DNA from 2 places in the Janthinobacterium sp. GMG1 genome. Region 2 is predicted to be linked to the other one. Evidence: predicted binding sites of a transcription regulator. Region 2 holds the regulator's gene; the other holds the start of a gene.
What was found. The regulator LexA, encoded in region 2, represses DNA repair genes until DNA is damaged. The targets are predictions, from matches to a motif close to ACTGTATNNNNATACAGT.
Positions count from the first base shown of each region.

Region 1: SJI03_RS11035 (translesion error-prone DNA polymerase V autoproteolytic subunit) is a predicted target of LexA. The motif match lies at 3,886-3,903, and genes of this name have one in related genera.

Region 1 covers NZ_JAXQNT010000003.1:527,668-533,817, reverse strand. Annotated here, with positions in the region: gene SJI03_RS11070 (hypothetical protein) at 1-354, shown strand, start outside; gene SJI03_RS11065 (hypothetical protein) at 523-852, shown strand; gene SJI03_RS11060 (D-Ala-D-Ala carboxypeptidase family metallohydrolase) at 849-1,286, shown strand; gene SJI03_RS11055 (hypothetical protein) at 1,283-1,678, shown strand; gene SJI03_RS11050 (hypothetical protein) at 1,675-1,947, shown strand; gene SJI03_RS11045 (hypothetical protein) at 2,009-2,887, opposite strand; gene SJI03_RS11040 (hypothetical protein) at 2,951-3,463, opposite strand; gene SJI03_RS11035 (translesion error-prone DNA polymerase V autoproteolytic subunit) at 3,917-4,390, shown strand; gene SJI03_RS11030 (Y-family DNA polymerase) at 4,392-5,690, shown strand; gene SJI03_RS11025 (hypothetical protein) at 5,976-6,150, opposite strand, start outside.
Region 2 covers NZ_JAXQNT010000008.1:188,052-194,201, forward strand. Annotated here, with positions in the region: gene SJI03_RS21095 (cystathionine gamma-synthase family protein) at 1-1,067, shown strand, start outside; gene SJI03_RS21100 (sel1 repeat family protein) at 1,147-1,941, shown strand; gene lexA (transcriptional repressor LexA) at 2,019-2,654, opposite strand; gene rpsF (30S ribosomal protein S6) at 2,930-3,325, shown strand; gene priB (primosomal replication protein N) at 3,346-3,645, shown strand; gene rpsR (30S ribosomal protein S18) at 3,671-3,961, shown strand; gene rplI (50S ribosomal protein L9) at 3,989-4,444, shown strand; gene SJI03_RS21130 (replicative DNA helicase) at 4,580-5,965, shown strand; gene SJI03_RS21135 (DUF47 domain-containing protein) at 6,060-6,150, shown strand, end outside.

The DNA.
Region 1 (6,150 bases), on a different contig from region 2:
GAGGGGGCGGCAGTGCAAATTGATAGCGACGGCCATTTTATCGTGATGGTACGGCCGCCTACACCATACTCGCAGCTTGCGGCTGCTTTCCTTGATTCGGTCCGCTTGGTGCGTGAAGCCGTGCTAAATCGGCTTGCGGGCATCGGCTTCGCTGCGATGATCACTGGTGATACCGATGTGGTGGGGGGCGTCATCAAAGCGCGCCAAGCGCTGCTTGATATCACCGCTGCGCCAGCTGTCGTTGCCGCATCCGACATTGCCGCGCTGACGGCCGCAGTTCAAGTTGAGTACCAGGCGATCATCTCGGCGGCTATGCCAATCATCCGTGACGCTTTTGACCCAAGTGCGCTCTGAACGCTCATCTGCGCCATCACAAACCCGCTTCGGCGGGTTTTTTCATTTCCACCACCTGAAAGGCACTACATGGCACTCGAAACGACCGCCGCCGGCGGCGCACTGATTAAAATTTTTGGCATCCCGGTTCTGGCCGGCGCTGCCGCAACTTCACTGGGATTCATGTTCATGTGGCCAAAAACTGCCAAGGAAGCGGGCGTGCGCTTCTTCGTCACCATTTTGTTTTCCGCCCTGATGGGCCCGGCCCTGGTCGTAGTCGTGCGCAACTGGATGCCGGGCCTGTTCGACAGTGCGCGCGCCGTCGCCGTGCTGTACGGCAGTGACCCGGCCCTGGGCTTCCTGTTCATTGCCGCGCCGCTGATGGTGGCGGCCGGCTTGCCCGCCTGGTGGGTGCTAGGCGCCACCGTGCGCTGGCTCGACAAGCGCCGCGACAAGGATATCGGCGAGCTGGCGCGCGATGCGGCCGCCATCGTCAAGGATGTGCGGGGTGGCCTGTGAACCTGAGCCCTCATTTCAGCCTGGCCGAACTGGTCGGCTCGCAGGTGGCGACCCGCAAGGGCATCGACAACGCGCCGGCGCCTGCCATCATCGCCAACCTCACGCGCTTGGCCACGCTGCTCGAGCAGGTGCGCACGCTGGTCGGTGCGCCCATCGCCATTTCCAGCGGCTACCGCTCGCCCGTGCTCAACAAGGCCGTGGGCGGCGCGTCCAATAGCGCGCATATGTTGGGCCTGGCCGCCGATATCAGCACGGCCAAGCTGGCGCCCAAGGCGCTGGCATTGCTGATCCGGCAAAGCGATATTGTCTTCGATCAGCTGATCTACGAGGGCACGTGGGTGCATATCGGGTTGTCGGCTGGCACGCCGCGTCGCCAGGTGCTGACGGCCAAGTTTGCCGGCAATGGTGTCAGCTACGTGGCAGATATCGTATGAGCGCCCTGGGCAGTTTGTCGGGCGCCGCCGTCAGGGGCACCTGGAAGGCGGCCGCTGTCATCCTGGCCGTCGCGCTGCTGCTGGTGGCCAGCTCAACCTGCACCGGCTGGTGGCTGGCTGCTGGTGATCGTGACGCCGCGCGCGCTGCGCTGGTGCAGGAGCAAGGCGTTAGCGCGCAGCTGCGCAGCTCGATTACTGAGCAAAACCGCGCCATCGATGGCATGGCCAAGGCAACCCAGGCGGCGCAGGAGCGCGGTGCTGCGGCGCAGGCGGCCGCCGCTGCCAAGGGCAAGAAGTATGACGCCGCACTGGCGCAGATCGCTGCCTCACGCGCCGCGACCTGCGACGAGGCCATGCCGGCCGTTAGGCAGATGCTGGAGGACCTACGATGAAACACCAGATGGCGCGACAAATTATTCCTAAAATTATTCTGGCGGCGCTGCTGGTCGGCTGCGCCAGCGCGCCACCAGCGCCGCAGCGGGTGGACGTTCCCGTCTTCAACCCATGCGTAAAGGAGGTGCCGACGCGTCCGGTCTACGAATTCGACCAGTTGGTGCTAGCAGCTACGGACGGCGAGATTGTTCTGGCACTCGCGCGGGACTGGCCGCGCGGCCGGAAGTATGAAGTGGAACTGGAGGCAATTATTTACGGATGCCTGTAGCCTAATGATCTAATAATTCTACGGTGATTGAAATATGTAATTTATTCGTTCGGATAAACTGTTATGTTTTAGGTATAGTAATATTTTTATCTTCCAGCATCATTGGTAGATGTAATCCAATAAATGCTAAAAAAGAAAATGCCTTCAGGCTGTTAATTTCACTGCCATAATTGGAGCACTCCCCGTGCATAACCTGATGACGATTAAGGCCTATGAAAGCCTCTCCTGTTTGAATCATTTCTTTATCACGTTTCGATTTACTTTTCAGGAGGTCAGAATCAAGCATAATAAGAAACGGATGAAGAAGATCAGAGAGCTCCTGGTCACTGTCGAGTGCCGGCCGAAGGGCGAGCATGGCTTTCATTTCTTTCGTTGGTTTATGTGTACTCAGAGGGGATTCAATTTTTAATATTTCAGATAGTAAGCCATCCGCTTGAGCGATGAATACTGGTATCGAAAGAAAGTACCCGACATCTCCAAGATTTTTGTGAGCCATAAATGCTGCAGAGATTGCCTCTGATCTCTTCGGATATCGTTGAATTAGTTTTAGCTCAACAGAATCAATATTATTTCGATAGTATTTCGCCATTAATTCGTCGACGTCTTTCGGGGCAATTGAATCGAGTTTTTCTATCAGAGTTAGCAGATCTGATAAGGAGTCATACCAGCCAAAAAACCAACCTTTGGAAAGCAAAAAAATCATGGATTTTTTTGAAAGATCAGGTATTGCATTTAATCTTCGAATTGCCTCATCCCAGTCTATTTTGTTGATATTCTGAAGGAACTCCACACCCTTTTGAACCGCTGGTCTGTGATTTTCCAGCCACTTGTTCATGCGGTCCAGACCGTCTTGAATTTCCGGGGCTCGGTGCTCTATTGCTCTTGAAATTTGATTCAGAAATACTTCGGCAATTGAGATGTAGTGTGGTTTTTTTTGCATGGTATCTTTGTGAATTTTTTGATATTTATGGATTGTGCTACAAGTATGCTGGATATTTATCGACTATTTTTTGTCGTATTTATCCATGAGTCGGTGGCACACGCCAAGTAGCGCATGAATAGCCATGCTGACTTCATGGTAGTGCTCTTCTAGGTCGGGCTGAGTTACGTGGAGTAGGTCACTTGCTGCTGGATTAATTCCGATAAGCTCGGGTCGCCACATTAGGGTATGCAAAGGATCGACCTTAAGAAATTGAGCATTTATACCATGGACCAAGTCATGCCGGAAAAACGATTCTTTTTTTGCGAATTCTAAAATTGCAATCATTTCTTCTTTTTCATGAGAAAGTGATCGGGTGGTAGAGAAAGCCACCCTTATTAATTTTAGTTTTTTGGTAAAAGAAATGGGTTTATTGGGTTCTATCTTTGGTGTAATATTTTGGCGGTCTAGGATAATAATTATGTCATATAGGCAGCATTCTAATGATGACGAGTTTCTGACATAAAGGCCAAGCCACGCATTATAGTCGCGATCACTTTCAGAATGAAATGGGAAGAATGGATTCGAATGTGCCATGATTTATTTCACTTTTTTGATATTTTTAGATGAAAAACAAAGTATAAATTATTACGTAACTTCCATTCTTTAGTAATACTCCATGGTCATGCCATCCATTTCTATTATGGAGTCGTGCCATAAGGCGCGGAATCGAATTGGTCTTATGGGTGAGGTTTGTTGGATTAAGACTGTATATTACGTCTTTCATCCTTCGTGTAGGTTAAAAATTTCCTATTGGTTGTCCTCATTGAACTGGCTCGATGGCTCGATGGAGTGCGAAGCGAATTTGTCAGCGGTGTCCTGTTGACTTCCTCATCGCGCAGCCTGATCCCTTGCCCTTCAAACAAGAGCAAAACCACTGGCGAAGCCTGATACTGTGCAGCAAGGCTCACTTTTTTAGAAACAATTTTATCCTTCCTGTTTCTTACTTCGATAGATATACTGTATAAAAACACAGTATGTGAGCCAATCATGAATGCAACATTAGCAATACTTCAACTTTTCCAGCCAGGTGTATTGCAGGTGCCTTTACCGCTTGCGCAGTACCCAATTCCCAGTGCGCGGCCGGAAATTTCCCATCGGATATCCGCCGGGTTCCCGTCGCCGGCCGCCGACTATACGGAAGATGGCCTAGACCTGAATGCACTGCTGGTGCAGCATAAGGCAGCCTCGTTCTTTTTCACGGTCGAAGGCGACTCGATGCGCGACGCCGGCATCCTTCACGGCGACAAGGTGGTAGTCGACCGCTCCGTTTCACCACTTCACGGTCATATTGTCATTGCGGTGATCGATTCCGAATACACCCTCAAGCGCCTTTATTGCCAGCGGGGCACGGTAGAGCTGCGTCCGGACAACCCTGCGTACAAGTCGATCTGCCTGGCCGAAGGTAGCGAGCTGCAGATATGGGGCGTAGTGACTGGCGTCGTGCGAAAGCTCCGGGTGTGACATGGGCGACCCGACCAAGCAGATTTTTGCGCTTGTCGACGTGAACAATATGTACGTCAGCTGCGAGCGTGCCTTCAATCCACGCTTGCGCGACCGCCCGGTGGTAGTGCTTTCCAATAACGATGGCTGCGCCGTGGCCAGGTCGAACGAGGTCAAGGCATTGGGCGTGCCGATGGGCGCACCCTGGTTCCAGATGCGCGACCTGGCGCGCCAGCACGGAATAGTGGGCCTTTCCTCCAATTACACCCTGTACGCGGACATGAGCAACCGCATCATGACCATCCTGCGGACCTACAGCCCCAATGTCGAGGTCTACTCGATCGACGAATCGTTTCTCAGCCTGAACGGCTTGGGCGGCCTGTGGACATCCCCAACCGCCATGGGGCAAGATATTCGCGCCAAGGTGGCGCAGTGGACCAGCCTACCCGTTTGCGTGGGTGTGGGCCAGTCGAAGACACTGGCCAAGCTAGCTAACCACGTGGCAAAGAAATTTCCGCTATTCAACAGCGTTGCCGACTTCACGACCATGTCGGACGCCCGGACCGCCTGGCTGTTGCAGCGCATCGAAGTCGGCGAGGTATGGGGCGTCGGCCGCCGCATCAGTGCCAAGCTGCGCGCCATGGGCATCAACACCGTGCAGGACTTGAAAGACGCGCCACCGAGCACCATGCGGGCACATTTCGGCGTCGTGCTCGAGCGCACGTGCAACGAGCTGCGTGGAATATCCTGCCTGGAGTTGGAGGAGGTGGCGCCGCGCAAGGAGATTGTGTCGTCGCGCTCCTTTGGCACCATGGTCATCACAGCGGCCGAGCTGGGCGAATCGATATCGACCTATGCCGCGCGCGCCGGCGAGAAGCTGCGCGGTCAGCATTCCCTGTGCGGTGCTGTCCATGTTTTCGTGCAAACGAACAGATTCCGGGAGCGGGACGAGCAATACAGCAACGGCATCACCATCCCCTTGGTGGAGCCCAGTGCTGATAACCGTGTTCTGGCGGGCGCCGCGCTGCAGGGCCTGGCCATGATCTTTCGCGAGGGGTTCAAATACAAGAAGGCCGGGATCATGCTGATGGACCTGCAGCCGGATACGCGGCGCCAGGGCGTCTTATTTGATGCGGGGCAGGACCGGGCTCGGTCAGTGGCCACCATGGCTGCTCTGGACGCGCTGAATGAACGGTTCGGCCGGGATACTGTGCACTTGGGATCGGCGGGCCTGGTCAGGCGCTGGGCAATGTTGTCCGAGAACCGCACGCCACGCTATACCACCAGCTGGACCGAGTTGCCGAAAGTGCTGGCGAAGTAGGCCGGTAGGCGAGTTCAAGGGAGTGATGTGCAATGAGTAAGTTTCGAAAGCCCCTCAGCATCGAGCAGCTTAAAGAGATTCAGGAGCGCAGCGACTCGCCCGATATGCGGGCGGTGCTGTGGGAAGTGCGGCGCCTTCGTGAGATAGCGGCGACCGCAGACGAGCTGGAGCGGAGCCTGGGTCCGCGTGTCGACATGTCTGGGCTGATCCGTGCCTCGCTTCGGGTGCAGCTGGATGGCGAGCCTTGCACCGTCTCGATGCCTCCATCCACATGAATGTAGCCAGTCAGCGTGCCGGGCAAGATCGTCCGGCGGATGCCCAGCCGGCTACGCGCTGTTGCTGGTCGACCAGCACGATGACTTGGCAGCCGACTGCCGTGCTGCCATAGTTCAGTTGCAGGTATTCGCCCTGATGTTGATAGCTGGCGGGCGTGCCGTAGCGGGAGGCGAGTGCGAAGCTG
Region 2 (6,150 bases):
GCCGCCAGGGCAACCCGACTGTCTCCGCGCTGGAAGACAAGGTCAACAAGATGGAAGACGGCGTGGCGACCCTGTGCTTCGCCACCGGCATGGGCGCCATCGGCGCCGTGGTGCAATCCTTGCTGCGCGCCGGTGATCACGTCGTGTCGTCGGCCTTTTTGTTCGGCAACACCAACAGCCTGTGGCAAACGGTGACGGGGCAGGGCATCGCCGTGTCGTTTGTCGACGCCACCGACGTGGCCAATGTGGCGGCCGCCATCACGCCGGCCACGCGCATCGTGTTTGTCGAAACCATCGCCAATCCGCGCACGCAGATCGCCGACCTGGCAAAAATCGGTGACTTGTGCCGCGAGAAGGGTATTTTGTACATCGTCGACAACACCATGACGACGCCATACCTGTTCCGTCCGAAAGCGGTGGGCGCGGGCTTGGTCGTCAATGCGCTGACGAAATCGATTGGCGGTCACGGCAATGCGCTGGGCGGCAGCTTGACGGACACGGGCGTGTTCGACTGGACGCGGTATCCGAACATCTTTGAGAATTATAAAAAGGCGGCACCGGCACAATGGGGCATTGCGCAAATCCGCGCCAAGGCCTTGCGCGATTTCGGCGCCTCGCTGGGTCCGGAAGCGGCGCACCACATCGCCGTCGGCGCGGAAACCATGGCCTTGCGCATGGATCGCACCTGCTCGAACGCCCTGGCGCTGGCCACCATGCTTGCCGCCGATCCGCGCGTAGCGGCCGTGCATTACCCGGGCTTGGCGTCGCACCCGCAGCACGCGCTGGCGACGGATTTGTTCCGCAGCTATGGCTCGCTGTTCAGCTTTGAGCTGAAAGATGGCATCGACTGCTTCGATTTCCTCAATCGTCTCAATCTTGCTATTCCAGCGAGCAACCTCGGCGACACGCGCACCTTGGTGATTCCCGTCGCCCATACGATTTTCTACGAGATGGGCGCCGAGCGCCGCGCCAGCATGGGCATCGCCGAATCGCTGATACGCGTGTCGGTGGGTATCGAAGACGAGGCTGACCTGCTGGAAGATTTCAGTTCGGCATTGAGCGCATAATAATTATTCACTTTTTCCTGGAAAGGGCTTACATTTGTGTCTTATTTGATAAATATAAGTCTTTTACAAGAGGGTGATCATGCAGAAACTTACATTTGTTGTTGCGATGCTGTTTTCTTACGGCGCGTATGCCGATGATTTATCGGATGCAAATCGCTTGCTCGAAGCGCAATCCTATACCCAGGCGCTGAGTTTATATAACAAGCTCGCTTCAGCTGGTAATGCCGAAGCGCAGTTCCATCTTGGCGAAATGTATTTGTATGGTGAGGGTGTAACCAGTGACGTCAGCGCGGCCAGGGAATGGTTTCAGAAGTCCTCCACCGGCGGCAACAAGCAAGCGGATGCTGCGCTCGATCTGATCCGGCAGCGCGCCGCACGCCGTGCGGATATCGATTTCTATGCGCGCGATTACAAGGGCGCTGACATTTCCCTGAGCAAGTTTAACTGTGTGGAGCCGGTGGTGCCGGAGATGTCGCAGACCAAGCGCCAGATCATGGCGGTGCAGGAAGGACTCGACGCTTGGAGCGCCTGCTACAATGGTTTTGTCAAAAATCTCAACGCGTCATTGCCGCCTGGCAAAAACATTCCCCCAGACATTGAACGTTTGATGAATGAGCAGGAATTTACGCAAGCAAAGGCGTTGATGGAGAAGGCCTATACTGTGGTCAGTGCAGAAGCCAATCAAAAGGCGACTCAGACCGAAGCCAAAAGAGCGGCGTGGCAAGCCAGGACGGAAGCGTATGTGCTTGCCGAATCCGCCAAGAAGGCGGTGGATACCGCCGCTTTTGATAGTGATGGCCGGCGCCCGTCGTCCAAGATGCCTGCGGAGCGCCGCCCGCCGGTGGTTGTCGCGACTCCCGGCGGCAGCCGGTAATTCTCGCGCCATCTTGCTCGAAGTGTTGGCGCCAACAGCAACTGGCGCCAACCGCGCGCCCTGCAAAGGCGTGCTTGTCAATGCCAGCTGCGCATCAGTCCGACAGCCAAACCTTCCAATGCAAACTCGTCTTCCGGCGACACGGTAATCACCTTGAAGTCGGGGTTTTCCGGCAGCAGTTCGATGACGGAACCCGTCTTCTTGTAGCGTTTGACGGTGACTTCGTCGCCGATGCGGGCGACGACGATCTGGCCATTCTTGGCGCTGTCGACCTTCTTGACGGCCAATAAATCGCCATCCATGATGCCGGCGTCGCGCATGGACCAGCCGCGCACCTTCAGCAGGAAGTCGGGTTTGGCCGAGAACAGGGCCGGATCGACGTTGTAGCTCGCTTCCAGGTTTTCCTGCGCCAGGATGGGCGAACCGGCCGCCACCCGGCCGATCAGCGGCAGCGACATCAGCAGCGCTGCCGGCACTTTCGATGGCGCCGCTTCAGCGGCGGCGCCGATCAGGCGGATGCCGCGCGAGGTGCCGGGCGAAATCTCGATCGCGCCCTTGCGGGCCAGGGCCTGCAAATGCTCTTCGGCCGCATTGGCCGATTTGAAACCCAGTTCATTGGCGATTTCCGCACGGGTGGGAGGAAAGCCCGTGTTTTCAATCGCGTCCTTGATCAGGTTCAGGATTTGTTCTTGTCGTGCTGTCAGCTTGATCATGAGCGGTGGGTGCATACTAAAATGCTGTCTATATGAACAGTCTGTATTTTTGTACAGTATCGCCCACTATGCAAGGGGATTTCCGTGTTTTCGGCGAATTTCGCAAGAAATACTTGTCCATGGGCCGAAAGCACGCTGGCGCACGGGCTTTTCGGGTGCTGGTGGAAGGAATGATTGAAACGTTTGCAAAAGGCGGTTATAATCTTCGGCTGACCTTCCCACACCCGTCTTGACGCCGGGGTGGGCGATTATCAATCCGACCTGAAGGAGTTTGCATGCGTCATTATGAAATAGTCTTTATCGTCCATCCGGACCAAAGCGAGCAAGTGCCCGCGATGATCGAACGCTACAAAGCCAGCGTAACCACCCGCGGCGGTTCGGTTCACCGCGTGGAAGATTGGGGCCGCCGTCAAATGGCTTACTCGATCCAAAAGCTGCCTAAAGCACACTACATCTGCCTGAACATCGAATGCGACAACGAGACCCTGGTCGAGTTGGAAACAGCATTCAAATTCAATGATGCCGTGTTGCGTCACCTGACCGTTAAAATGAAGAAAGCTGAAACAGCTCCTTCGCCGATGATGAAATCGGTACAACGCGAAGACGCGGCCAAAAGCCACCGCACCGAAGCACCAGCAGCCGCTCCAGCCGCAGCCGCAGCAGCAGCTTAATTCTTGACCAGGATCGTGCGCTGAACCAGCTACAAGTCACCGCCATCATTGCCGAGCGCGAAATATTGCGCTATACCCCGGCAGGGCTGCCGATTGTGAATGCAGTATTGCAACACAGTTCGCAGCAGATGGAAGCAGGGATTGCCCGTTTGACCGAGTTTGATGTTGCCGCGCTAGCCGCTGGCGAAATCTCAGGCCGGTTCAGTCAGGCAAGCTTGGGCGGGGTGTATCAGTTCACGGGTTTCCTGGCCAGGAAGAGCCGCAACAGCAAGAGTTTGGTGTTTCACATCATTGATTTTAGTGCAGTCAATTTTGACTAGCGCATTTTAGATACAGGAGCCTGACATGGCATTCGGTAAAAAGTTCGACAAAAATAAGCTCAAGCTTAAAGAAAAACGCAAACAGCAAAACCCGTTGTTCAAACGCAAGAAGTTCTGCCGCTTCACCGCAGCTCACGTTGAGCAAGTCGACTACAAAGACGTCGACACGCTGAAAGACTTCGTCCAAGAAAACGGCAAGATCATGCCAGCACGCCTGACCGGTACCAAAGCGCACTACCAGCGCCAAGTTGACACCGCAATCAAGCGCGCTCGCTTCCTCGCGCTGCTGCCATACACCGATCTGCACCACGCTTAATCGGTCAGATATTCCTGGAGAAGAACTATGCAAATCATTCTGTTAGAAAAAGTTGTTAACGTCGGTAACCTCGGCGAAGTCGTCAAAGTCAAAGACGGTTACGCACGTAACTTCCTGATCCCGCAACGCCTGGCACGTCGTGCTACGGCAACCGCTGTGGCTGAATTCGAAGTCAAGCGCGCCGAACTGGAAAAAGCTGCTGCCGCCAAACTGGCCGCATCGCAAGCCCAGGGCGAAAAACTGAGCGGTCTGACCGTTCAAGTTGCTCAAAAAGCTGGTGTTGATGGCCGTCTGTTCGGTTCCGTCACCAACTTCGACATCGCTGAAGCGCTGACCAAGCAAGGTTTTGCTGTTGAAAAAGCACAAATCCGCATGCCTACCGGCCCGCTGAAGATCGTTGGCGAGCACAACGTTTCGGTTGCTCTGCACACCGACGTGGTTGTGGAAGTTGTTATCGCTGTCGTTCCAGACGCGAACGCGTAATCGTCTGCGGGCCTGGCCCGCAGGCATTGCCGCACTATGAAAAGCCGGGTTCGCCCGGCTTTTTTGTGGCCTTTTTTTCGCTCAATTTCAGCCCTTTATTTTTGCCAGCACGCCGAAGCGGGTATAATTCGCGCCATGAACGCCCCCTCTGATCCGCAACTGGATTCCCTCCGTATTCCGCCGCATTCGATCGAAGCAGAACAATCCGTTATCGGTGGTCTGCTGCGCGACAATGCCGCGTATGACCGCATCGCCGACTTCATGCATGCGGAGGATTTCTATCGCTATGACCATCGCATCATCTTCGAGCAAATCGTCAAGATGGTTAACGCTTCCAAGCCAGCCGATGTCATTACTGTTTTTGAAACCCTGACCCAGCTCGGCAAGGCCGATGATGTGGGCGGACTCGCTTATCTGAACGCCATGGCGCAAAACACGCCATCGGCTGCGAACATCCGGCGTTACGCCGAGATCGTGCGCGACCGCGGCGTGCTGCGCAAACTCATCACCGTCGCCGACGATATCTCCGGCACGGCCTTCAGCCCGCAAGGCAAGGAAGTCAAGCAGATGCTTGACGAGGCCGAATCGAAGATTTTCGCCATCGCCGAAGAAGGCGCACGCGGCGCCCAGGGCTGGACCGCCATCCAGCCCCTGCTGACGCAGGTGGTCGAGCGCATCGACGAACTGTACAGCCGCGACAACCAGAGTGAAATCACGGGCGTGCCCACCGGTTTCATCGACCTCGACCGCATGACCTCCGGTCTGCAGCCGGGCGACCTGGTGATCGTGGCGGGCCGTCCTTCGATGGGCAAGACGGCGTTTTCCGTCAACATCGGCGAAAACGTGGCCATCGACAGCGGCTTGCCCGTGGCCGTGTTCTCGATGGAGATGGGTGGCGCCCAGCTGGCCATGCGTATGCTCGGCTCCGTCGGACAGCTCGACCAGCACCGCCTGCGCACGGGCCGCCTGAACGACGAAGACTGGCCGCGCCTGACGAATGCGATCCAGAAGATGAACGACGCGCAGTTGTACATCGATGAAACGCCGGCGCTCAATTCCATCGAATTGCGCGCCCGTTCGCGCCGTTTGTCGCGTCAATGCGGCAAGCTGGGCCTGATCATCGTCGATTACTTGCAGCTGATGTCGGCCAATACGCCGGGCGACAACCGCGCCACGGAGATTTCCGAGATTTCACGGGGCTTGAAAGGCCTGGCGAAAGAACTCGGTTGCCCCGTGATCGCGCTGTCCCAGCTGAACCGCTCGCTGGAGCAACGCCCGAACAAACGCCCCGTCATGTCCGACTTGCGCGAATCGGGCGCTATTGAGCAGGATGCCGACGTGATCCTGTTCATTTACCGCGACGAGGTGTATAACCCCGACTCGCCAGACAAGGGAACGGCCGAAATCATCATCGGTAAACAACGTAACGGTCCAATCGGCAGCATCCGCCTTACCTTCATGGGGCAGTACACCAAATTTGGCAATTACAGTGGTGGCCTGGCGCTTTACCAAGGCGACTAAGACTCAGCAGCACTGGCAATTCCATCGGCCGCCCCCGATAACGGGGCGGCTTTCTGTAGTAAATAACACGACTCAATGCTTAACGGAGAATGACATGTTTGGACGCTTGATGCCCACTGAGGGCAAGTTTTTTGAATTGTTTAACCAGCACGCGGAACTGTGCGTCAAGGGCGCCAAAGAGATGC